DNA from 2 places in the Kocuria sp. CNJ-770 genome. Region 2 is predicted to be linked to the other one. Evidence: riboswitches for the same ligand, from Rfam matches in the RefSeq annotation. Region 2 holds a riboswitch; the other holds the start of a gene.
What was found. Region 2 has a riboswitch for thiamine pyrophosphate ahead of BJF77_RS19095 (ECF transporter S component). Riboswitches for the same ligand answer to the same signal wherever they lie in the genome.

Region 1 (7,379 bases), on a different contig from region 2:
CCGCGCACCGACCTCGACGTCTTCCCGCTCAACCTCGGTGGCAACACCTTCGGCTGGACCTCCGACCGGAGCACCTCCTTCGCGGTGCTCGACGCCTTCACGGAGGCCGGTGGCAACTTCGTCGACACGGCGGACGTCTACTCCGTGTGGGGCGAGGGGCACACCGGCGGGGAGTCCGAGACCGTCCTGGGGGAGTGGCTGGCCGCCCGCGGCGTCCGCGACGACGTCGTGGTGGCCACCAAGGTGGGCTCCCTGCCGCAGCGCGCCGGCCTGGGCCGGGACAACGTGGTGGCGGCCCTCGAGGAGTCCCTGCGACGGCTCGGCACCGACCGGATCGACCTCTACTACGCCCACCGGGACGACGAGTCGGTGCCCGTCGCCGAGCAGGCGGCCACCTTCGACGAGCTCGTCCGCTCCGGGAAGGTCCGGGCGGTGGGACTGTCCAACTACAGCCCGCAGCGGCTGCGGGAGTGGTTCGAGACCGCCGAGCGCGAGCACCTCACCGTGCCGGTGGCGATCCAGCCCGAGTACAACCTGGTGGGCCGCCGCTCCTACGAGCAGGACCTCGCCCCGCTGGCCCGGGAGTTCGGGGTGGCGGTCTTCCCCTACTTCGGCCTCGCCTCGGGCTTCCTCACCGGCAAGTACCGCACGGCCGCCGACCTCGAGGGCCGGGCCCGCGGCGGCGCCGCGGGGGCGCACCTGAACGACCAGGGCCTCGCCGTCGTCGACGCCCTGGTGGACGTGGCCGAGGCGCGCGGGGCCGAGCCGACGACGGTGGCGCTCGCCTGGCTGCTGGCCAAGGGCGTGACCGCCCCCATCGCCTCGGCCTCCCGGCCCGACCAGGTGCCGGCGCTCATGGCCGCCCCCGGCCTGGCGCTCTCCGCCGAGGAGGTCGAGGCCCTGGATCGGGCCTCGCAGCCGTTCGCCTGACTCCGCCAGACCCGTCGGGCCCGCGGGCCGGCCCCGCCCGGCCGGTCCGCGGGTTCCGGCCCGCCACGGGAACAGGACCCCAGAGGAAGGACCGCATGACCACCTCCACCTTCACGTTCACCCCGCCCTGCGGTCCCGTCCACGCCAGGGCCGACGGCGCCGTGGTCCGGGCCGGCGGCATCCCCTACGCCACCGCCGACCGCTTCGCCGCTCCCGTCCCCGCCCCGGACCGGGACGAGCCGTTCCCGGCCACGGGCCCGGCCCCCGCCTGCCCCCAGGTCCGCTCGCCCTTCCTCGCCTCGGTGCTGGGGGACGCGCTCGGCGACCTGCCGCAGGACGAGGCCTGCCAGCGGCTCTCGGTCACCCTGCCCCGCGACGCGCGGGCCGGCGAGGGCCTGCCCGTGCTGGTCTGGATCCACGGCGGCTCCTACACCACCGGGGCCGGTGACGCCCCGATCATGGACCCGAAGCCGCTGGTGGCCGAGCAGCGCGTGGTGGTCGTGACGGTCACCTACCGGCTCGGCCTGTTCGGCTACCTGGGCTCCGGGCACGCCCGCCCGGCCAACCTCGGGCTGCTCGACCAGCTCCAGGCGCTGCGGTGGGTGCGGCGCAACATCGCCGCCTTCGGCGGCGACCCGGACAACGTGACCGCCTTCGGCCAGTCCGCCGGCGGTGACGCCGTGGCCCACCTCATGGCCGTCCCCGGCGCGGAGGCGCTGTTCCGCCGTGCCGTCATCCAGAGCCCGCCGCTGGGCATCGCCCGCGGCCGGGAGCGGATGAACGCCGCCATGGCCGCTGCGGCGGAGGTCGTGACGGCCGGGATGCCCGCCGCCGACGTGGTCGCCGCCCAGGCGGAGGTGGAGCGGCACGCGGCGCCCTTCGGGCTGCTGGGGGCGATGCCCTTCGGCACCCAGTACGGCCACCACCCGCTGCCCGCCGAGGAGGAGATCGACGCGGCCTGGGACCGGGCGGCCCGGCACATCGACGTCCTCATCGGCCACACCACCGAGGAGGCGCGGCTCTACCTGGCCACGGTGCCGGCCCTGCAGCGGTGGACCCGCGTGCCGCTGCTGGGGCCGGTGCTGCGCCGGGCCGTGGTCGGCTGGGCGACCCGGTCCGTCTACTCCCGGGCGATCCGCCGCTTCGCCCGCCGGCACGTGCGCGCCGGCGGGACGGCCCACCGCTACGTGATCTCCTGGGCGGCCCCGGGCAACCCGTACGGGGCGGCCCACACGGTCGACCTGCCCCTGCTCTTCGGCGACGAGCCGACCTGGGCGGCACCGGACTGGTCGCCGGCGCCGCGTGGGAGGACATCGATGCCGCCGCCCGGCAGGTGCGCCGGCTGTGGGCCGACTTCGCCCGTGGTCAGCCCCTCGGCGACGCCGGCCGCATCTTTGGCGTCCTGCGCCACCGCCGCGTCCGGGTCCCGTCCCGCGTGGGGCCTATGCGGCGACGCCCACCTGGATGAGGGTGTTCCAGGGGTCCTCGAAGCGCAGCACGGCGCCGTCGTGCCGGGTGGGGACCTGGTGGTCGGTCAGCCGGGCCTGCAGGGCGGTGACGTCCTCGGCCGTGGGTAGGTCGATGTTGACCTGCCCCAGGCCCAGGGAGGCCGCCCGCGGGCCCGCCCCGGCGCTGTGCCAGGTGTTGAGCCCGATGTGGTGGTGGTACCCACCGGCGGCGATGAACAGGGCCGAGCCGATGTCGCTCATCACCTCGAAGCCCAGCACGTCCACGTAGAACCGCCGGCCCTGTGGGATGTCACCGACCTGCAGGTGCACGTGGCCGAGGGTGGCCGGCGGCGCCGCCGGCCGCGCACCGGCCGGCTCGCGCAGGTGCTCGCCCAGGAACGAGGTGGGGTCCAGCGGGTTGGACGCCAGTGTCAGCAGCCCGTTGGCCTCCCGCCGCCAGGTGTCCCGGGGGCGGTCGGTGTAGAGCTCCACGCCGTTGCCCTCGGGGTCGTCGAAGTAGAACGCCTGGCTGTAGAGGTGGTCGGCGCTGCCGGTGAAGGAGCGCGGCGCCACGGCGGCGACCGAGGCCAGGGCGGCCGCCAGGGCCGGCTCGTCCTCGAACAGCACCGCGGTGTGGAACAGCCCCGCCTGGCCGCGGCGGGCCGGCGGCAGCTCCCGGACCTGCCGCAGGCGCAGCACGGTCCGGCCGTCACGACCCAGCACGGCCGTGTCCCCGGCGTGGGCGAGGACCTCGAGGGTCACGGCGTCCGTGTAGTAGGCGAGCATCGTGTCCAGGTCGGCCACGAGCAGCTCCACGGCGCCCATCCGGGTCCCGGCGGACAGCAGGTCGTCGGCCGGGCGCGGCGTGAGGCTCCGGGGGTCGGGGTTCTGGGGAAAGATCGGCATCTCGGGCTTCTCCGTCGGCATCGGCACCACAAAGGTTGATATGTCCCCAAGGATACCCCGGAAAATATTTCCCGTGCAAGTATCTTGGGGGCATCCGTCACCTCGGGGCCGGGCGCGAGGCCGTCCCGGTCAGAGCACGAAGATCAGCGCCACGATCACCGCCACGATCGCCAGAAGGACCAGGCCCCAGGCCTTGAGGTTGTCGGAGTCGTCCTCCTCGGGATCGTGGGCCGGGCGCGGCGGCCATCCGCCGGCCGCCGGGCCGCCGGTCCCCGCCAGGGGGCCGCCCGCGCCGGACCGGGGAACGGCCCGCCCTGGGACTGGCCCGGGAACGGCTCCCCGGGAGCCCCGGGCCGGCCGACCTGCCCGGGCGGCGGCGGAGCGGGCGTGGACGGGCTGACGCCCCACTGCGGAGCCTGCGGGGCGTCCGCGATCGAGGGGTTCGACGGCGGCGGCCCGGCCGGACCGTCCCCGGGTGCCCGCGGCGCCGGGGCTGCCGGCGGTGGAGGAGCGGCCGGGGGAGCGGCGGGCGGCAGCGTCTCGCCGGAGAGCACCGGCCCGTCCTCGCGGTGGCCCTTCTCGGCCTCCGTCAGCAGGGTCACGAACCGCTCCAGCGACTCCGAGCCGTCGTACTCACGGGCCAGGAAGCGCTCGGCGCGGCGGCGCACCACCCGGTAGACGCGCCCGTCGTCGGGGATCGAGAGGTCCCGGGCGGCCTGCGCCACGATCAGCGGGGGCTGCTCGGGCAGCGGGTTCGTGCCCCACTCCAGCAGCCCGGTGAGCAGGGGCCGCTCCAGCACCGAGGCCATGGCCGCCCGGGCGCCGGGCACGCGGGTGAACTCCAGCAGCCCGCTCGGCGGGGCGGAGGGACAGCCCGGGACGTCACCGGGCAGCCGGGCCGCCCGCTCGAGCCAGAACGTGTCGCCGAAGAGGGTGGCCAGCAGCACGGCCGCCGCGAGCCGGTCCTCGCCCGGGGCGGCGTCCTCCGGGGCGCCCTCCTCCCAGTGGGTGCCCAGCGCTCGCTGGGCGGGCTCGCCGGCCAGCCGGACGCGCAGCTGCACGTCCTCCGGGCCGCGGGCGGTCTGCGCGGGATGCTCCACCGCGTGCCGCACCTGCGGGTCGAGCTCGGGGTCCATGGGCCACTCCTCCGTCGTCGTCCGTGAGGTCCATGCTCTCAGACGGTGCTGTGCGGCGGCGGGGAGCCGGTGGGGAGTTGTGGCCGTCGTGCCCTTCGGGACGTCCCCGCCCGGGGGGCCGGGCAGGAGACGTGCCGAGCAGGGAGGGTGCCGGGCGGGGAAGGGGTCAGGCGGGGAGCAGGCTGCGCAGCTGTCCGGCCGCCAGACGCGGGTCCGGGGCCTCGGTGACCGCCCGGACCACCACGGCGCCGCGCGCCCCGGCGGCCAGCACCTCGGGGAGGCGCTGCTCGTCGATGCCGCCGATGGCGAACCAGGGCACGGGCGCGGCCGCCTGGTCGGCGTCCAGCCGGGCCTCGGTCAGTGCGGCGACCTCCCGCACGAAGTCAAGGCCGGTGGCGGACCGGCCCGGCTTGGTGAGGGTCTCCCACACGGGCCCGGTGCAGAAGTAGTCCACATCAGGGTCGGCCAGCGCGGCCCGGGCCTGGCCGAGGTCGTGGGTGGATCGTCCGATCAGCACGTCGGGGCCCAACAGCTGCCGGGCCTGAGCGGGGGTGAGGTCGTGCTGGCCGGCGTGGAAGACGTCGGCGCCCACGAGCGCGGCGAGGTCGGCGCGGTCGTTGACGGCGACCAGCGTGTCGTACTCGGCGGCGACCCGGCCCAGCAGGCGCAGCGCGGCGATCTCCTCGTCGGTGTCGATGCTCCTGTCCCGGAGCTGGACGATGTCCGTCCCGCCGGCGCAGACGGCGTGCAGGAACTCCTCGAGGTCGCCCTGTGCGCGGCGGGCGTCGGTGCACACGTACAGCCGGGCGGCGAGGAGCCGGTCCGTGCGCGTCATGCGCAGCTCGGAGGCGGCGGGGGCAGCGGTGTCCTGGGTATGCTGGGTCACACGCTGATGATAGGTCAGCGGTTCTGCGGGAGCCCCACGGGGCTGAGAGGGCGTCCGGCGCCGACCGCCACACCTGATGCGGGTCATGCCGCCGTAGGAAAGGACGATGCCGGTGACATCCGCGCCCCCCGTTCCGATGCCCGCCGCCCAGCACGTGCGGGCCGACGTCGCCGTGGTCGGGGCCGGGGTGGTCGGCCTGGCCACGGCCTGGGAGCTGCGCCGCCGCGGCCGCTCGGTGGCCGTGGTGGATCCCGAGCCCGGCGCCGGGGCCAGCCGGGCGGCAGCCGGGATGCTCGCCCCGGTGAGCGAGGTCCAGTACCAGCAGGAGCCGCTCTATCCTTTGATGCTCGCCTCGGCCGGCGCCTACCCGGCGTTCGTGGCCGCCGTGGAGGAGGCCGCCGGCGGCTCGGTGGGCTACCGCGCCACCGAGACGCTCGTGTGCGGCGTCGACGCCGCCGACCGGCAGGCCCTGGCGGACCTGCGCGAGCTCCAGCGGCGCCACGGCCTGGCCGTGGAGCCGCTTGCGCTGCGCGCGGCCCGGGCCCTGGAGCCGGCCCTGAGCCCGCGGCTGTCCGCCGTGCACCGCATTCCCGACGACCACCAGGTGGACCCGCGCCGGCTCGTGGCCGGGCTGCTCGCCGCCCTCGTCGCCCCCGAGCTCCCCGCACCGTCCGGGCCCCGCGGAACGGACGGCGCCGACGGCGGGCCCGCCCGCCTGGTGCACGACCGCGCCGCGGGGCTGCGCCACGGCCCCGACGGCGCGGTGACGGGTCTGCGCCTGGCCGGCGGCGGGATGGTCTCGGTGGCGGAGACGGTCCTCGCCCCCGGCACGGGTCTCAGCGACCTGGAGGGTCTGCCCGGGTCCTGGCGGCCGCCGCTGCGCCCGGTGCACGGGGACATCCTCCGCGCCCGCCCGCCCGCCGGGGCGCCCGCACTGCTCGAGCGCACCGTCCGCGGTGTGGTCCACGGCGTGCCCGTCTACCTGGTGCCCCGCGACGACGGGACGGTGGTGATCGGGGCGACCTCCCGCGAGGACGACCTCGACGGGATCAGTGCCGGGGGCGTGTTCCGGCTGCTGCGCGACGCCCAGGCCGTGGTCCCCGGCGTCGCCGACCTCGAGCTGGTCGAGGCCATGGCCCGCGCCCGGCCCGGCACTCCGGACGACATCCCGTACCTGGGCCGCGTCCGCGGCTCCGGGGAAGACCCGGTGGCCGGTCTCGTGGTCTCCACCGGCTACTTCCGCCACGGCGTCCTGCTCGCCCCGCTGGCCGCCCGCCTCGCCGCGGAGCTGGTGCTCGGGCGGTCCGGCACGGATCCGGGCCCCGACGCCGAACACCTGGCCAGCACCGACCCGCACCGCTTCGACCGCCCGGTCGAGGCGGCCTCCGTGGACCTCGCGACCGGGTCCCGCACCCCGAACAGGAGCACCCGATGACCGCCATCACCCTCAACGGCCGCCCGCACGTCGTCGGCGGGGACACCACCGTGGTGGACCTCGTGGCCGAGACCGTCGGGCGGCCCCTGGGCCCCGACGGCGCCCCGCTGGACGGCCGCCGGCTGGGCGTGGCGGTGGCGGTGGACGCCGCCGTGGTCCCGCGCAGCCGCTGGGGCCGCACCCCCGTGGCCGAGGGACAGGCCGTCGAGATCATCACCGCCGTCCAGGGAGGCTGACATGACCCGCCCCGCACCCCACCCCGCATCCCACCTCGCGCCCACCGTGGACCCGATCGTGCTCGACGGCACCGAGCTGTCCTCCCGGCTGATCATGGGCACCGGCGGGCTCAGCTCGCTGCACACCCTGGAGCAGGCCCTGCTCGCCTCCGGCACCGCGCTGACCACCGTGGCCCTGCGCCGCTACGCCCCCGGCCACGGCGACTCGCTGTTCGCGATGCTCGAGCGCAACGGCATCCGGATCCTGCCCAACACCGCCGGCTGCTACACCGCCCGGGACGCCCTGCTCACCGCCGAGCTCGGCCGCGAGGCCCTGGAGACCGACTGGGTCAAGCTGGAGGTCATCGCCGACGAGGACACCCTGCTGCCCGACGTGGTGGAGCTGCTCGACGCCACCGAGCA
Region 2 (7,379 bases):
CCGCTGTGGCACCGCAACCCCGCCGGGCGCCGGCTCCTGCGCGGCACCATCGCGGTGGCCTTCGGGCTGTTCATGATGGCTCTGGCGGCCTTCAGCATCTCCTCGCGCACGGCCGAGCCCATCTCCCTGCAGCTGCCGCGGATGGCCTACGAGCTGGGCGACGGGCAGAACGTGGTCAACGTCATCCTGGTGGACATCCGGGCGTGGGACACCTTCGGGGAGATCTCCGTGCTGGTGCTCGCCGCGACCGGTGTGGCGTCCCTGATCTTCGTCACCGGCCGCGGGGACCGGATCGTGCGCTCCGGCGACGACCCGAACACCGAACAGCTGCGGATCCTGCGCCGGCGCAGCGCCGCGGCCGTGGTCCCGTCCGGCGCGGAGCTGGACGCCGTGGTCGACCGGCGCACCCCCGAGGACCCGGAGGACCCCTACCTGCTGGCGGGGCGGACCCTGGCGCCCGAGCGGCGCTCGATCGTCTTCGAGGTGGTCACCCGCCTGCTCTTCCACACGTTCATGATGGTCTCCCTCTACCTGCTGATCGCCGGGCACAACGACCCGGGCGGCGGGTTCTCCGGCGGGCTCATGGCCGGACTGGCCCTGACCGTGCGCTATCTCGCGGGCGGGCGCTTCGAGCTGGAGCGCGCCACCCCCATCAACGCCGGCACGATGCTGGGGACGGGGCTGGCGCTGGCCGCCCTCTACGCCCTCACCCCGGTGTTCCTGGGCGGCTCCGTGATGCAGAGCTACACCGTGGAGGTGGAGCTGCCGGTCTTCGGGCACGAGAAGTTCGTGTCCGCACTGGTCTTCGACATCGCGGTCTACCTGATCGTCGTCGGGCTCGTCCTCGACATCCTGCGCTCGCTGGGCGGGCGGATCGACGAGCGGATCGAGGAGGACGCCGTGCGCCGGCGCCGGAGGACGCCCGGACGCGGCACCCGCATCAGGGTCACCCGGCAGCGCCGGGTCACCGCGGGATCGTCCGTGGCGACGTCGGCGACCTCACCCACCCCGGTCACGACCGCCGGGGCGGGGCCCGACGAAGGGAACGAGCACCGATGAGCGTGAACCTGACCCTGCTGGTCGTGATGGGCGTGCTCTACGCCGTGGGGGTGTACCTCCTGCTCGAGCGCTCGCTCACCCGGGTGCTGCTGGGACTGATGCTGCTCACCAACGGCACGAACCTGCTGATCCTGCACGCGGGCGGCATCCCCGGACTCGCTCCGCTCTACGACAGCTCGATCGCCGCGGAGGACTACAGCGACCCGCTGCCCCAGGCGCTGATCCTCACCGCCATCGTCATCTCGCTGGCCGTCACCGCGTTCCTGCTCGGGATGATCTACCGCTCCTGGGTGCTCGGCCGCCGCGACGAGATCCAGGACGACGTGGAGGACCGGCGCGTGGCCCGGCAGTCCTCCTACGACCTGGAGGACGACGCCGAGGTGCCCGCCGAGACGACCGAGTTCGAGGAGGCGCCCCGCCGCAGCGACCCCGACGACGACCCCGCTGAGGACCTCGGCGAGGACCTCGAGACGCCCGGTCTTCCCGGGCCCCGGCGGGAGGGGACCCGATGACCCTCCACCTCGCGCAGCTGGCCCCGCTGGCGGTCATCATCCCCTTCCTGGGCGCGGCCCTGAGCCTCGTGCTGCTGCGGCGCAACGCCCTGCAGCGCGCCGTGGCGATCGGTTCGCTGGTGCTCACCCTCGTGGTCGAGGCCGCGGTGCTGGTGAGCACGTGGGACGTCGGTCCCCAGGCCGTCCACCTGGGCGGCTGGGCGGCGCCCTGGGGCATCGTCATGGTCGTCGACCAGCTCTCCTCGCTGATGCTCGTGGTCTCCACGGTCGTCTCGCTCGCGGTGCTGGTCTACGCCAGCGGCCAGGGCGTGGCCGACGGCGACAAGGAGGGCCCGATCTCGATCTTCCACCCCTCCTTCCTCATCCTCGTGGCCGGGGTCTCCAACGCCTTCCTCGCGGGTGACCTGTTCAACCTGTACGTGGGCTTCGAGATCCTGCTCACCGCGTCCTACGTCCTCATGACGATGGGCGGAACGGTCCAGCGGATCCGCACGGGCGTCACCTACGTGGTGGTCTCCGTGATCTCCTCGGTGCTCTTCCTGATCACCATCGCCATGATCTACGCGGCCACGGGCACCATCAACATGGCCGACCTCTCCGTGAAGCTCGCCGACCTGCCGGTGGGCACCCAGATGCAGCTGCACGTCATGCTGCTCATCGCCTTCGGCATCAAGGCGGCGGTGTTCCCGCTGTCCTTCTGGCTGCCGGACTCCTACCCGACGGCCTCCGCCCCCGTCACCGCCGTGTTCGCCGGGCTGCTGACCAAGGTGGGCGTCTACTCGATCATCCGCACGGAGACCGTGCTGTTCCCGGGGGACCGGCTCGACACCCTGCTGATGTGGGTCGCGCTGCTCACCATGGTGGTGGGCATCCTGGGCGCGCTCGCCCAGATCGACATCAAGCGCATGCTGTCCTTCACCCTCATCAGCCACATCGGCTACATGATCTTCGGGGTGGCCGTGGGCAGCCAGGAGGCGCTCTCCGCCACGGTCTACTACGTGGCCCACCACATCGTGATCCAGACCAGCCTGTTCCTGGTGGCCGGGCTGATCGAGCGCCGCGGCGGATCCACGAACGTGGACCGGCTCGCGGGCATGGCCAGGATCTCGCCGCTGCTGGCGCTGCTCTACCTGGTGCCCGCGCTGAACCTGGGCGGCATCCCGCCGTTCTCCGGCTTCCTCGGCAAGACGGGGCTGCTGCAGGCCGGTGTGAACCGGGGCGACCCGCTCGCCTACGTCCTGGTGGCGGGCTCCGTGGCGGTGTCCCTGCTGACCCTGCTGGCCATGATCCGCGTGTGGAACCGCGTGTTCCTGCGCACCCCGGAGGACGCGGAGTACCCGGACCCGATCCTGCTGGCCCCGGTCCCGGCGGGCTCGCGCTTCCTCCTGACCTCCGGGTCCGTCGACGACCAGGAGGGGCAGTTCGCCGGCAAGGGCGACGTGCGGCTGATGTCGCCCTCCATGCTCGGCGGCGCCTCCGCGCTCGTCGTCGTGGGCGTGGCCCTCACCGTCTTCGCCGGCCCGATCTTCCAGCTCGCGGACAACGCGGCCGAGAACCTCGTCCGTCCCGAGCGCTACGTCGCGGCCGTGCTGGACCCCGGATCGGTTCCCCGCCCCGTGGTGGAGGAGGCTCCGTGAGCTCGCGTCCCAAGAACTCCCTGCTCGTCGAGCTGCCGCTGCTGGTGTGGCTCGTGCTCGTCTGGGGTGCCCTGTGGGGCGACTTCGGCCTGGGCAACCTGCTGTTCGGCGCGCTGCTGGCACTGCTCGTGACCTGGGTGCTCTACCTGCCCCCGGTGCAGCTCTCGGGCCGGTTCAACCTGCTGCAGTTCGCCCTCTTCGCAGTGACCTTCGTGTGGCAGGTCGCCAAGGCCAGCGTGGGCGTCATGCTCGTCGCGATCCTCGTGGGCCCGCGGGCCCGCAACGCGGTCGTGGGCGTGGAGCTGCGCACGCGCTCGGACCTGCTGCTCACCGCCACCGGCCACACCATGGCCCTGATCCCGGGCTCCATCCTCGTGGAGGTGGACCGCTCCCGGTGGACGCTCTACTTCCACGCGCTCAACGTCCGCACCCCCGAGGAGGCCGAGTCCTTCCGGCGCTCCGTGCGGCAGGTCGAGGCCGCGTGGATCCGCATCATGGGCACCCGGGAGGAGCTCACCGCCCTGCGGGCCGAACGCCGCGGGGGAGGCGCGGCGGAGTCCGAGCAGCGGGACAGCGCGGCGATCGGCTCCCCGGTCACGGCCGAGCAGCAGATCGTCGGCGGCCGGCGAGGAGACGTCCCCGCCGGGTCCACCGGGAACACCGGAACCACTGAGAATCCCCGGGCCGCCGAGAACCCCCAGACCACCGAGGAGGACCGCTCGTGATGGAGATCGCCGTGGCCGTCGCGGCCGTGCTGCTCAGCACGGCCGCCGCGGGCACCCTGTACCGGCTGGCCAAGGGGCCGTCGCTGCTGGACCGGGTGGTGGCCACCGACGTCCTGCTGGCCATCGTGGCGGCGTCGCTCGCCGTGGAGATGGCCTACCACGGCCATCTCGACAACCTCATCCTCATGGTGATCGTCTCCCTGGTGGGGTTCATCGGCGCCGTGACGGTGGCGCGCTTCGCCACCCAGACCGCCGAGCACGGGAAGTGAGCCCCGTGCTGGACACCGTCCTGGACGCCGCCGCCGCCGTGTGCCTGGTCCTCGGAGCGCTGATGTCCCTGGCCGCGGCGATCGGGCTGGTCCGGTTCCCGGACCTGCTGACCCGCATGCACGCCGGGACCAAGCCGCAGGTGTTCGGGCTGCTGCTCATGCTCACCGCCGTCGCCCTGGAGAACCGGGACCCGGTCATGATCCCGCTGATCATCCTGGGCTGGGTCTTCCAGCTGCTCACCGTGCCCGTCTCGGCGCACATGGTCGGCCGTTCCACCTACCGCACCAAGCACCTCAACCGGGCCACCCTCACGCAGGACGACCTGCAGGAGGTGCTCAACCGTGCCGGCGAGCAGGACGGCGGCGGGCAGGCCGCGGCCGGGGCGGCCCTCACCGACGCGGCCCTCACCGACGCGGCCCTCACCGACCCGCCGGGCGCGGACGGGCAGCACGCCGACGGACAGCAGACTGACGGATCCGGGAGGACGCGTTAGGCTGGGCACGATCGACGGGCGCATCCGCGCCGCCCCGACGACAAGGAGCAGCAGTCCATGAACACGAAGATCCTCGAACTCGCCGGCACCGGCCTCTCGCTGGGCGGCGTGGCGCTCTCGCACAAGGTGCTCGGCGCCGCGTGGACGCGCATCACGGGGGACCCGCCCCCCGCCAAGAACCCGGACCCGGACGAGGCGTGGACCGGCATCATCATCTGGTCGCTCGTCACCGGCCTCGTCGGCACGGTGATCAAGGTCGCGATCTCCCGCCAGGTCGCGAAGATGGAGAACCAGCCCCGGAACAACCCCAAGGCCTCCAGCCAGGCCGAGGTCTGATCCCCGGGGACCACCTCACGAAGGGGCCGGTCCGCCCGGACACCGCAACGGTGTCCGGGCGGACCGGCCCCTTCGCCGTCCGGCGGACGCGCCGCGGGAGGAGCGCCGGACGCCCCGCGGGCAGGAACGGAACGGCGGACGTGCGGGCGGCAGCACCGGCGACAGTCCAGGCGACAGTCCGGATGTCAGTGCGTGCGGCGGTGCGGGCAGGGGAGGGGTAGACTCGGTGCCACTGAAACGACAGGGGAGCGCACCCCGCCGGCAACGGCGGCACAGCGCTGAGAGTGCGGATCACCGCAGACCCTCGAACCTGCTCCGGTTAGCACCGGCGAAGGGAGTCGAGCACCTCAGGGACGACTCGCGGACATGAGCTCCGGCCGTGTCCGCGCGGACCCCTCCCCTCCTGGCACCGATGGCTCGCTGAGCCCAGGAGGAACGCACCATGAACACCACCACGCACCGTCCCGCCGGCCGCAACCGTGCGCCCGGGTCCTCGTCCTGGCGGGTCGTCGACATCGTCGTGGCCGCCGTCCTCGCCGCCGTGTGCGCGGTCGTCTTCTGGGCGTGGTCGAACCTGCTCTATCCCGTGGTCGGAGCCGCCGCGGTGACCTATCCGCCCGCCGTGGGGCTGATCGCCGGCGGCTGGCTCGTGGCCGGTGTGCTCGGCGGTCTGATCATCCGCAAGCCGGGCGCCGCGCTGTTCTGCGAGCTGCTCGCCGCCGTCATCGAGGGCTTCCTGGGCACCCACTTCGGCTGGACCGTGATCCTGTCCGGCCTCCTCCAGGGCATCGGGGCCGAGCTGGTCTTCGCCGCGGTGCGCTACCGCCGCTACAACGCCGCGGTGGCCGCCGCGGCGGGCGCGGTCAGCGGCATCTTCCTGGGCGTCAACGAGAGCATCATCTACAACTACGAGTGGGCCCTCGGCCACCAGGTGGTCTACGTGGTCCTCGCGGCCCTCTCGGGCGCGGTGCTCGCCGGCCTGCTGATGTGGGCCGTGGTGAAGGCGCTCGCAGCCACCGGCGTGCTGCAGGGCCTGGCCTCGGGCCGGGTCGCACGGCGATGACCGCCGCGGCGGTGCGTCCTCCCGGCACGCCCGCCGCCGCGGGGGCCCGCGTCGAGGCCCGCGGCTTCGGCTGGCACCACCCCGGCCGGGAGGCCCCCGCCCTGCGGGGCATCGACCTGGTGGTCGAGCCGGGGGAGCGGGTGCTGCTGCTGGGGCCGAGCGGGGCGGGCAAGTCGACGTTCCTGCACGCCCTCGCGGGGGTCCTGCACGACGACGACGGGCTCTCCCGCCACGGGGAGCTGCTGCTCGACGGCACGGACCCGGACCGGGCACGGGGACGCGCCGGGCTCGTGCAGCAGGACCCCGAGTCCCAGGTGGTCCTGTCCCGTATCGGGGACGACACCGCCTTCGGCCTCGAGAACCTCGCCGTGCCCCGGGAACAGATCTGGCCCCGGGTCCGCGCCGCCCTCGACGACGTGGGGCTGGCCCTGCCGCTCGACCATCCCACCGCCGCCCTGTCCGGCGGGCAGAAGCAACGCCTGGCGCTCGCCGGTGCCGTGGCGATGAGCCCGGGGCTGCTCCTGCTCGACGAGCCCACCGCGAACCTGGACCCCGCAGGGGTGCGGCAGGTCCGGGACGCGGTGGCACGGTGCCTGGACCGCAGCGGGGCCACTCTGGTGGTCGTGGAGCACCGCGTGGCGGTGTGGGCCGACGTCGTGGACCGTGTCGTCGTGCTCGGCCGCGACGGGGGGATCACGCACGACGGGTCCCCGGCGCAGGTCCTGGGGGAGGCCGCCGACGAGCTGAGCCGCGCCGGGGTCTGGGTTCCCGGGCGGGTCCCGCCCACCCGCGCGCCCGCCCGTCCCCGGGGGGACGCGGAGCCGCTGCTGAGCGCGGCCGCGCTGGCCGTCTCGCGCACCCAGCCCTCCGCACGGCAGCTGCGCGCCGGCGCCGGGCGCGGCGGCGGGGCCGGGCGCTGAGCGATCCCGCGGCGGGCCGGGACCTCCCGGCCGCGGCGACCGGCGTGGGACTGGACCTGCTCCGTGGCCGGGCACTGGCCGTGACGGGCGCCAACGGCGCCGGGAAGTCGACCCTCGCGCTCACCCTGGCGGGCCTGCTGGCGCCCGTGCGCGGCACCGTGACCGCGCACCCGGCCCTGGCCCGCGGCGCCGGACCGGACCCGCTGGAGTGGGCCGGACCGGACCTGGTGGCCCGCGTCGGGACGGTCTTCCAGGAGCCCGAGCACCAGTTCCTGCGCGCCACCGTGCGGGCCGAGCTCGAGCTCGGCCCCCGTCTGGCGGGCACCCCGGCGGCCGACCGGGACCGTCGCACGGGAGAGCTGCT

Region 1: linked by a shared signal. The riboswitch ahead of BJF77_RS13870 (FAD-dependent oxidoreductase) and the one ahead of BJF77_RS19095 (ECF transporter S component) in region 2 are both predicted to bind thiamine pyrophosphate.

The regions. Positions count from the first base shown of each region.
Region 1 is NZ_MKJW01000115.1:4,242-11,620, forward strand. Features, by position in the region: gene BJF77_RS13845 (aldo/keto reductase) at 1-930, shown strand, start outside; partial or broken gene BJF77_RS13850 (carboxylesterase family protein) at 1,026-2,398, shown strand; gene BJF77_RS13855 (VOC family protein) at 2,373-3,284, opposite strand; gene BJF77_RS20160 (hypothetical protein) at 3,440-4,420, opposite strand; gene thiE (thiamine phosphate synthase) at 4,587-5,255, opposite strand; TPP riboswitch at 5,322-5,423, shown strand; gene BJF77_RS13870 (FAD-dependent oxidoreductase) at 5,413-6,741, shown strand; gene thiS (sulfur carrier protein ThiS) at 6,738-6,977, shown strand; gene BJF77_RS13880 (thiazole synthase) at 6,979-7,379, shown strand, end outside.
Region 2 is NZ_MKJW01000166.1:42,018-49,396, forward strand. Features, by position in the region: gene BJF77_RS19060 (Na+/H+ antiporter subunit A) at 1-1,059, shown strand, start outside; gene BJF77_RS19065 (Na(+)/H(+) antiporter subunit C) at 1,056-1,571, shown strand; gene BJF77_RS19070 (Na+/H+ antiporter subunit D) at 1,568-3,208, shown strand; gene BJF77_RS19075 (Na+/H+ antiporter subunit E) at 3,205-3,933, shown strand; gene BJF77_RS19080 (monovalent cation/H+ antiporter complex subunit F) at 3,930-4,202, shown strand; gene mnhG (monovalent cation/H(+) antiporter subunit G) at 4,208-4,696, shown strand; gene BJF77_RS19090 (DUF4235 domain-containing protein) at 4,754-5,032, shown strand; TPP riboswitch at 5,265-5,386, shown strand; gene BJF77_RS19095 (ECF transporter S component) at 5,475-6,095, shown strand; partial or broken gene BJF77_RS19760 (ABC transporter ATP-binding protein) at 6,092-7,379, shown strand, end outside.